DNA from 3 places in the Peribacillus sp. TE19612 genome. Region 3 is predicted to be linked to each of the others. Evidence: riboswitches for the same ligand, from Rfam matches in the RefSeq annotation. Region 3 holds a riboswitch; each other region holds the start of a gene.
The links. Region 3 has a riboswitch for lysine ahead of dapA (4-hydroxy-tetrahydrodipicolinate synthase). Riboswitches for the same ligand answer to the same signal wherever they lie in the genome.
Positions count from the first base shown of each region.

Region 1: another riboswitch for lysine. It lies ahead of ACZ9AO_RS15325 (amino acid permease); the one in region 3 lies ahead of dapA (4-hydroxy-tetrahydrodipicolinate synthase).
Region 2: another riboswitch for lysine. It lies ahead of ACZ9AO_RS03780 (aspartate kinase); the one in region 3 lies ahead of dapA (4-hydroxy-tetrahydrodipicolinate synthase).

Region 1 covers NZ_JBWCCL010000008.1:82,991-86,277, reverse strand. Annotated here, with positions in the region: gene ACZ9AO_RS15330 (LacI family DNA-binding transcriptional regulator) at 186-1,148, shown strand; lysine riboswitch at 1,406-1,590, shown strand; gene ACZ9AO_RS15325 (amino acid permease) at 1,687-3,138, shown strand; gene ACZ9AO_RS15320 (glycoside hydrolase family 13 protein) at 3,188-3,287, opposite strand, start outside.
Region 2 covers NZ_JBWCCL010000002.1:93,333-96,619, reverse strand. Annotated here, with positions in the region: gene ACZ9AO_RS03785 (YslB family protein) at 183-656, shown strand; gene ACZ9AO_RS03780 (aspartate kinase) at 720-1,952, opposite strand; lysine riboswitch at 2,042-2,218, opposite strand; gene uvrC (excinuclease ABC subunit UvrC) at 2,280-3,287, opposite strand, start outside.
Region 3 covers NZ_JBWCCL010000018.1:18,826-22,112, reverse strand. Annotated here, with positions in the region: gene ACZ9AO_RS23495 (D-2-hydroxyacid dehydrogenase) at 1-712, opposite strand, end outside; gene dapA (4-hydroxy-tetrahydrodipicolinate synthase) at 841-1,737, opposite strand; lysine riboswitch at 1,872-2,050, opposite strand; gene ACZ9AO_RS23485 (hypothetical protein) at 2,883-3,062, shown strand.

The DNA.
Region 1 (3,287 bases), on a different contig from region 3:
CAGGGTGATTAAAGTTTGGAACATCATGATTTCCTCCTCCTCTAAGACTTAGACCAATCTTAAAGGATGAAACCAATACCATAACAAGACCTTATTTGAAGAAATCTTCAGCAGTCCCACACTGTTCCCTTGCCCTGAAATGGGTTTCATACTGTACAATATAAAAAAAGAAAAACGGTGATACCATGACAAATATTAAAAAAATAGCTCAATGTGCTGGTGTATCTGTCTCAACAGTGTCTCGTGTATTGAATGATCATCCATATGTAAGCCCCGATAAAAGAAAGAGCGTCTTAGAAGCAATCAATCGTTTGAATTATACGAGAAACATCAACGCCATTCATCTATCAAAAGGGAAAACCAACCTTATCGGCGTCATCATCCCATTCAACAATCACCCATATTACGGGGCAATCGTTAACGGAATCACAAAACAGGCAAATGCAATTGGCTGTCATATCGTCATCTTTCAAACAAATTATGACAGGGAGAAAGAGATCCAGGCTTTTAATATGCTGCAAATGAAGCAGCTCGATGGCATTATCGTTTGTTCAAGGATTTCGGAAATGAAAATCCTCTTGGATTATCAAAAATACGGACCGATTATTTTATGTGAAGATACCGCCCAGGCTGAATTCTCATCCATCAGCATTGATCATTATGCAGCTTTCTCCTGTGCCCTTGAGTACGTGATTGCTAAAGGATATAAGAAAATCGGATACAGCCTTGGCCGTAAAAAGAGCAGAAACAGTTCCCATCGTACAAAGGCCTTTAACGATATCATGAGTAAACATCAACTGATAAACAATAAAGCATGGCTGTTTGAAGGCAGTTATCACATCAAAGACGGTGAACAATTGTTTCAGGAATGGAATTCGATGATGGATAAACCTGAAGCCATCATCATCACGAATGATGACACGGCGGCGGGCTTCATTCTTACCGCTAAGAAATCGGGTATAAGGATACCGGAAGATGTGGCCATTCTCGGCTTCAATAATGATAGCCTTGGCGAAATGCTCGACATCACGACCATTTCCTTACCGCTGGAATGGATCGGGAAAATGGCAGTGGATCTCTTTGAGAATCCTGAAGAGGTCAAACATGTAAAACTGGACTATGCCCTAATAAAACGGAAAACCGTTTAGTTATCAGGATGTGCTATATTTTAGTATATCGTCACTTGATTCTTCCTTCCTGCCATCATTCATTAACTAGGAAAAAATAACCACATAAAATAATCATTGCGATATCCCAGAAGTTATTTTATAATTTTGATATAGTAAAGTTTACTCAATTACTAGCAATCTATTCGCGATTGCATGAATTTCATGAGTAAAATCGTCCGACGTCACCTACAAACTGACGCCAACGATTTTAGAAAATTGAATACTTCCTCATTTACCGATGAGTTAGAGGCTGCAGCTTATAAAAGTAAAGCGGACGAGATTCTGGAAAATTAAAGACTCCGTTTGAAAGGATAAGTTGCCGAAGTTAGGGTATATTCCATGTATATTCTTGCTGGCGGTGTTACCGAACAGGAACACCACTGTCACGTTTTTTCAAAAAGCGTGGGGAGCTATCTTCGGAAGGATAAACGGGTTTATTATAAACAGCCGTCGATCTTTTTCGACTGCTGTTTTTTTATTTTTCGTTCCCTTCCAATAAAAAGGAGTGTAACATCAATTGTCAAATTCACAATCACCAACAAGCCCTACTGAACTGAAAAGGAGCCTGAAAGCGCGTCATTTAATGATGATTTCATTAGGCGGAACGATTGGAACAGGTTTATTTTTAGCAAGTGGCGGTGCCATTCATTCAGCCGGTCCCGGCGGTGCCTTGGTGGCATACGCGGTCATCGGCATCATGGTTTATTACTTAATGACAAGTCTTGCAGAAATGGCGGCTTTCATGCCAGTGGCCGGTTCGTTCCGTGTCTATGCATCCAAATTCGTCGATCCGTCTTTCGGTTTTGCGATTGGTTGGAACTACTGGTATAACTGGGCAATCACTATTGCCGCCGAATTGGCTGCCGTTGTCTTAATTATGAAGTTCTGGTTCCCGGATAGCCCTTCATTTATCTGGAGTGCCATTGCGTTAATCACTATGTTTCTTATCAATTACATGTCAGTTAAAGGTTTCGGGGAAACAGAATTCTGGTTTGCCATGATCAAGGTCGTGACAGTCGTCATTTTCTTGATTACGGGTGTTCTGATCATTCTCGGAATCATGGGTGGGAATGACCCAATTGGTTTTTCCAATTTCACAATGGGCGAAGGTCCCTTTAACGGAGGGTTCTTCACGATTCTAGGCGTATTCATGGCTGCTGGCTTTTCATTCCAAGGAACGGAATTGCTTGGAGTGACTGCTGGTGAAAGTGAGGACCCAGAAAAAAATATTCCTAAAGCAATCAGATCCGTTTTCTGGCGCATCCTCTTGTTCTATATCCTTGCAATTTTCGTTATTGGAATGATCATTCCGTTTACGGATTCACGTTTATTGAGTCAAGATGTTGCCGTAAGTCCATTCACGCTTGTATTTGAACGTGCCGGCCTTGCATTTGCTGCATCCATCATGAACGCGATCATTTTATCATCCGTACTCTCTGCAGGTAACTCTGGCATGTACGCTTCAACGCGTATGCTATGGGACTTGGCACGTGATGGGAAAGCACCGAAATTCCTAGGTAAGTTAGATAAAAGAGGAGTGCCCGTGAATGCACTTATCGTGACTTCTTTAGTTGGCTGCGTTGCATTCTTAGCTTCATTTTTCGGGGATGGCGTCGTTTATATCTGGTTATTGAACGCTTCCGGCATGGCAGGATTCGTCACCTGGGTAGGGATTGCGATTGCCCATTATCGGTTCCGCAAAGCTTACGCAGCTCAAGGCCTTGATATGAATGCTTTACCATTCCGGGCAAAAGGCTTCCCATTCGGACCTATATTCGCACTTGTCCTTTGTATTATCATTATCATCGGACAAGGCTATCAGGCTTTCAGCAGCGATGGGATCGACTGGAATTCAATGTTCGTTTCCTACATTGGCTTGATTCTATTTTTCGTCCTATGGTTCGGCTATAAAATTAAGCATAAAACAAAAATCATTCCGCTTGAGGAATGTGACCTTAAATCAAAATAATACGCAAAGGACCTGTTCTTCCCTAACCGGAGAAGAACAGGTCCTTTTTTCATTTCAAATGATAAACACGGCATTCATATGGTTGCAGGGGTTTGCTGGAGACTCCTTCTTCCTCCTGATCATAATTGCCGATCAGCTTTGTGGCAGAA
Region 2 (3,287 bases), on a different contig from region 3:
TTGGATTATATTGGGTATTTTTTGTTTGTCAAGATGATATTTTGAAGAAATTTCTAATTTAACTATTAATATCCCGGTATAATTTCTCATTTTTTTCCAATTGCGATTTAAATAAATAAAAAACAGTATAATTTGCAAAAGAAATACGTTTATAATAGATTTACAGAAAGAGGCGATAAATTATGAAAAAAAATATTGCTGCTGCGATAGAAGAAGAGATTCAAACTGAAGAAATTCAAACAACTGAAGAATTCCAAGTTCCAGCTTTCGGATACGAATTAATCAGAGAAGTTCTATTGAACGATATTCTCGGAAAAGACTCTAATCAAATCCTCTATTGGGCAGGTAAACAATTAGCAAGAAAATTCCCATTGAATGGCGATCAGGAAGTGATTGAATTTTTCCAAAGCGCTGGATGGGGCAATCTGGAAATCTTGAAATATACGAAACACGAGATGGAATTATCCCTGACAGGTGAAATAATCAGCCGCCGTTTGGATTTACACCCTGATTGTCACTTCCAACTTGAAGCCGGTTTCCTTGCCGAGCAGTTTACACTGCAAAAAAAATTCCTCAGCGAATCAACGGAAGAAATCAAACGCCGCGCAAAAAAAGTGATATTCACCATCCAATGGGATCCCAGAGATCCAATCTAATGAGCCCTGAAAACAGACTTACCCTTTTTACCGGAAGTCTGTTTTTTATTGGACTCCTGACACTTAAGCTAGCACATTTGCATGCTGACCAAGTTTAAATGCTTCATGAAGGGATTCAACCGCCTTCACCATTTCCTTTTCATTGACGACGGTCGAAACTTTAATTTCCGATGTGCTGACCATTTTCACCTGGATGCCTGTATTGGCCATCACTTCAAACATTTCGGCAGCCACTCCCGGATTGGATACCATACCAGAACCGACGATGGAAACTTTGGCCAATCCGCTCTCCGTTTCGACTCGGTCGAACCCCAATTGTTCTTTATTATTTTCCAGCACGATCAAGGCCGCTTCCGTATCTTCACTTTTTGTGGAAAAAGATAGATTCGTCGTATCCTCGGCAGTCATGCTTTGAATGATGATGTCCACATTGATCCGGTTTTTCGCAAGTGTGGTGAAGATCGTGGATAAAGCACCAAGTGATTGGGGCAAACCATATATTGTGACTCTCGTAATACTGTCTTCAAAAGCAATGCCGCGTACAATTAAGTTTTCTTCCATAGTTGCTTCCTCCTCTATGATCGTACCTGATTCTCTCTCCATGCTTGAACGTACTTCAAGCGGAATTTGATAATTTTTTGCATATTCGACAGCCCTTGGGTGAAGGACGCCCGCCCCCAGGTTGGCAAGTTCCAGCATTTCATCGTAAGAAATGGATTGGAGTTTTCGCGCGCCTTTTATGTAGCGTGGGTCCGTTGTGAAAACACCCGTTACATCCGTATAAATATCGCATCTATCCGCATTCAGCGCTGCAGCGATGGCAACTGCCGTCGTATCGGAACCGCCTCGCCCTAAGGTAGTGATTTCCCCATTTGCATCGTTACCCTGGAAACCGGCTACGACCACTATTTTCTTCTCCTGAAGCTGAGCTTGGATCCTCGTGGCATCGATGTTTAAAATCCGGGCATTCCCATGAACGGATTCCGTTTGCATGCCAGCCTGCCAGCCAGTATACGAAATGGCTTCATGTCCTTCTTCAATCAATGCCATCGTTAACAGGGAAATCGTTACCTGTTCCCCAGTCGTCAAAAGCATATCCATTTCCCTCTTGCTCGGGGATCCGGAAATATCACGCGCCATGGAAACCAATTGGTCCGTTGTTTTCCCCATAGCTGAAACAACGACGACAACCTCATTTCCATTCTCCGCTTCCTCGATTACCCGATTGGCAACATTTTTGATTTTTTCTACGCTACCGACGGATGTTCCGCCGAATTTTTGAACGATTAATGCCATCCTCATGCACCCTCTCTACTTTTTAGGCAATAAAAAAAGCAATGAGAAATATCTCATTGCTGTGGTCACATATCCTAATACTGTAATCACAGTGAGATAGCTCTCCAGGGTATAAACCCTGACAATCCGCCATTTCTTAAATGTCGGACCAGGAGGACAAGGTATGAGTCTTGTCTTCCTTCGGCGGCGTCCCCTTTCAAAACCTTTCATGGAAGCTCATACTTCTCCAGGTTTTTACTCTTGAATTCCGCACCTCTATCAGCACTTTTAAGTTGTCTAGTTAAAAATTCCTTTTAATCATAGCATAGAGATTTATCGGTAGCAAGATTATTCTTGTAATTTTCTAACGATTCCCTCGGCTACCCCTTTTGGCATGCCAGCTTCCATGATTTCCTCGGCCGTCGCCTCTTTGATTTTCTTCAATGATCCAAAATGCCTTAATAATTGCTTCCTTCGCTTTTCCCCGACTCCTGGAATATCATCAAGCTGGGAGTGAACCGCATTTTTCCCGCGTAGCTGGCGATGAAACGTAATCGCGAACCGATGCACTTCATCCTGAATTCTTTGCAATAGGTAAAATTCCTGGCTCCTTGAATCAAGAGGTACAAGTTCAAGCGGATTTCCGATCATCAATTGCGAGGTTCTATGCTTTTCATCCTTAATGAGGCCTGAAAGTGGAATATCCAAGCCTAATTCATTTTCCAGAATATCCCGTACTGCTTCGACATGTCCCTTTCCGCCATCAATGATGATCAAGTCCGGAAGCGGCAGCCCTTCTTTCAATACTCGTGAATATCTTCTTCTGACCACTTCACGCATCGATTCATAATCATCAGGTCCCTGGACCGTCTTGATCTTATATTTGCGGTACTCTCTTTTTTCCGGCTTCCCATCAATGAACACGACTAAAGCGGAAACGGGGTCACTTCCCTGGATATTGGAGTTATCAAAAGCTTCAATTCGATGCGGGGTGTAGATACCCAGTTGTTTCCCGAGGTTTTCCACCGCATTGATCGTTCTTTCTTCATCCCTTTCAATCAAAGAGAATTTTTCCTGAAGGGCGATGGAGGCATTTTTATTCGCCAATTTAAGCATGTCTTTTTTCGCTCCCCTTTTCGGGTGAATCGTTTTGACACCAAGCAGCCCTTCGGCCATTTCGGCATCCACAGATTCTGGCAGCAAGATTTCCTTTGGTTTAAAGTGGTTCGTAATCTCGTAAAACTGACCGAGGAATGTAAGAAGTTCCTGTTCCGGTTCATCGTAGACCGGAAAAAGCGAAACATCCCTTTCTATCAATTTACCCTGCCGGACAAAAAATACCTGAACGCACATCCA
Region 3 (3,287 bases):
ATGCTCCACGGCCAACGTTGATAAGGTAAGCGTTGGGTTTCATCGCTAAAAGTAGGTCCTGGTTAATGATATGATAAGTGGAATCCGTTAAAGGAAGCGTCAGGACCAAATAATCCAGATCTTTTACAAATTCACCCCATTGATCTGGAGTAAAGTGGAGATCCACAAGTGTTGCTTGTTTTCCACTAAAGCTTAACCCATGTACATTCATATCAAATGCTTGGGCTTTACGAACAAGTTCAGCGCCAATCGATCCAAGTCCAGCGATCCCGATTGTTTTCCCTTTTAGGGTTTCAGAAATGAAAGGATCCCACCTCCGCTCCAATTGCGATTGTTTCATCCGAGGACCGTCTTTCACTATGTCCAAGAGAAACAAAAATACGTATTCAGAAATGTAAGCACCGAATTGGTCAATAATTCGAGTTATTGTAATGTTTTGAGGTATCGAATTGTCTGCAATCAAATCATTGACCCCTGCTCCAATTGATTGAAACCAGCGAACAGATGAGGCTATTGGTTTACATAGTAATTGTGTAGGGAAATTCCACCCCAAGATAACTTCAGTGCCTGGTAAATATTTTTCTGCTTCCTCCAAAGTTTTCGCTGTCTTCACCGATATAAACCCACTATTGCGGATACGATCAGCATAAGCATCGACCTCTGTCTGAATAGGACTAAATACAAGAATGTTTGGTTTGTGTGTACCCCCCATTGGCTCTCTCCTTATTGATTCTTTATATATAGTATAAATTCTTCCACCTGAGCCGTACATGGATAAAAAAACAGTGCATGTCTTTCGAGTATGCACTGCTTTTTAAAATTTCTCCAGAATCATTAGTTTTATTTATTTAATAAAATGGCTTCTGCGTTACCAGGCTGTAGAGCTGTTTGCAGTGCTCTTTTTTCTTCATCGTTTAAAGGGACCAATGGTAACCGGACGCCTCCAACATTTAACCCCCGCATATTTAATGCTGATTTTACTGGTGCCGGGCTTGGTGCAGCAAATAATGCTTTCATGATTGGAAGAAGTGTACGATGTGTAGCGGCAGCACCATGGACATCACCATTTTTAAAGCTATTGATCATTTCTTGCATTTCATTACCAATTATGTGTGAAGAAACCGAAACGATGCCTGCTCCACCGATGGCTAAAACCGGTAATGTTAACCCATCATCGCCGCTGTATAAAGTAAAGTCACTAGTTGTTTTGCTTATGATTTGTGCCATGGCATCCAAGTCACCACTTGCTTCTTTTACTGCCACGATATTGTTGATTTTTGAGAGGCTAACAATCGTCTCCACTGACATGTTTACAACACTTCGACCTGGAATATTATAAAGCATTACCGGTAATGAAGTGGAATGGGCAATAGCGCTAAAGTGCTGAAATAATCCTTCTTGAGCCGGCTTGTTATAGTATGGGGTAACGAGCATGATTCCGTCGACTCCTGCTGCCTCCGCTTGCCTTGTTAAGCTGATAGAAGCTCTCGTGTTATTTGAGCCGGTTCCTGCTATGACTGGAACTCTTCCATCAACAATTTCCACAACAAATTTGAATAAATCCACTTTCTCTTCTTGAGTTAATGTAGGGGACTCTCCAGTTGTACCAGCTATTACTAATCCATCAGAACCATTAGCAATTAAATAGTTTACTAAAGTTCTCGTAGCATTAAAATCAACCTCATCATTATGATTGAACGGGGTAACCATTGCGGTTAAAACTTGGCCAAAATTCATAACTTCACACCCTTTTGTATAATTTTTAAAAATATTCAGAGGTGGTTAGGGCCATTCAGGGGTAAACGCAAAAAAGCAACAACGAGGATTCGCTGCTGCATTAGAAACAATATTTACCAAGAAAATGTTTCCGCGCATAAGATAGCCCTCCATATAGTTTCCTATATGACAGTCCTGTATTTATTCAATAGCAGAACCAGCTTCAAGAACATGAGATTCTTTCCGCTTCGGCAAATTCCCCTTTCCACAATAGTCATAGGATCTCATTCTCCTCAAAATGTGTACTAATGGTCTTTGCTCCTCTATCCTCACTTCAAAAAAAATTGAAGTAAGAAAATATTTAATTGATTGTAATATAACAGGGAATCCATTCTGTTGCAAGGACAATTTGTTTTATATGTAATCTTTTCTTGTGGACTGGCTTTTGTATCAAGGAAAACCCTAGAGAAATCCTTTTATTCAAGGAATCCGAATGATAGTGGGAATCCATAGGCTGGATTCCTGAAAGATTTGCCATTGAAGCTTCGAGGTGGCGAACTTGGTGATAAAGGCTTAATTGAGTTTGCTAAACGAAACTACTGGTCGTTAAATGGGGAGCAGGTGTGCGAGACTCCTGCGGGAAAAGTGTGTCCAGGGGAGAGACCCCGAAGGCGCACACCCGGACCCCCCGGGGAAAGCGAGCGCCTGGAGGCAACATTCAAAGTATACAAAACCGTAAAAAAACTGTAGACAATTAATTATTCAATTAATTGTCTTTTTTATCCTGCTGAATAGAGAAGAATATGAAGGAGTCATTCAGAACTTCCTGCCCCCCGTCTCCCTTAGGGGAGTTTTTAATTTTTTCCCAATCCTCTATAAAGTCTTAAGCATTAAACATCGGTTGCGTTGTAGCGGGACAAATAGTTTTAACGGAACAAATAGATGAAAGGCTAATAGTGAAATTACCCATTGCTCTGTCAGTAACTATCACTTGTCCGGTAACAGAATCAAAACTGCGCAACTCTACAAATATAGGTTTAAATGGTTCAGCGGTTGTAGTGAATCCAATGATTGAACCTATGGTAGAATTTCTTAAAAACTCACTTATTTGTTGTCGGGTCTGACATGCTTGTCCGATTGGCGAAAATCTTTTTTGTTTATGCCCTTTGTCCTTTGCTTTATCACAGCAGGATGACTTATCACAGCAGGATGACTTATCACAGCAGGATGACTTATCACAGCAGGATGACTTATCACAGCAGGATGACTTATCACAGCAAGATGACTTATCACAGCAGAATGACTTATCACAGCAGGATGATTTATCATGGCTGGATGAATTATGACCGCAGAATGGATTATGACGGCATAAAAAATCATTACTTAAATTCATAAATATCACTCCTTTTTCTACTATATATATGAGATAAAACAAAACATGCTTGTACAAATTTACTAAATTCCCTGCCTTTATCGTATCCGTCCATGAATATTTCTAAGTAATGTTTCGTGAATCGTAACTGTCTATAAGGCAGTTACAAACAGGAATTGTTTTACGTGTTATAGAAAGT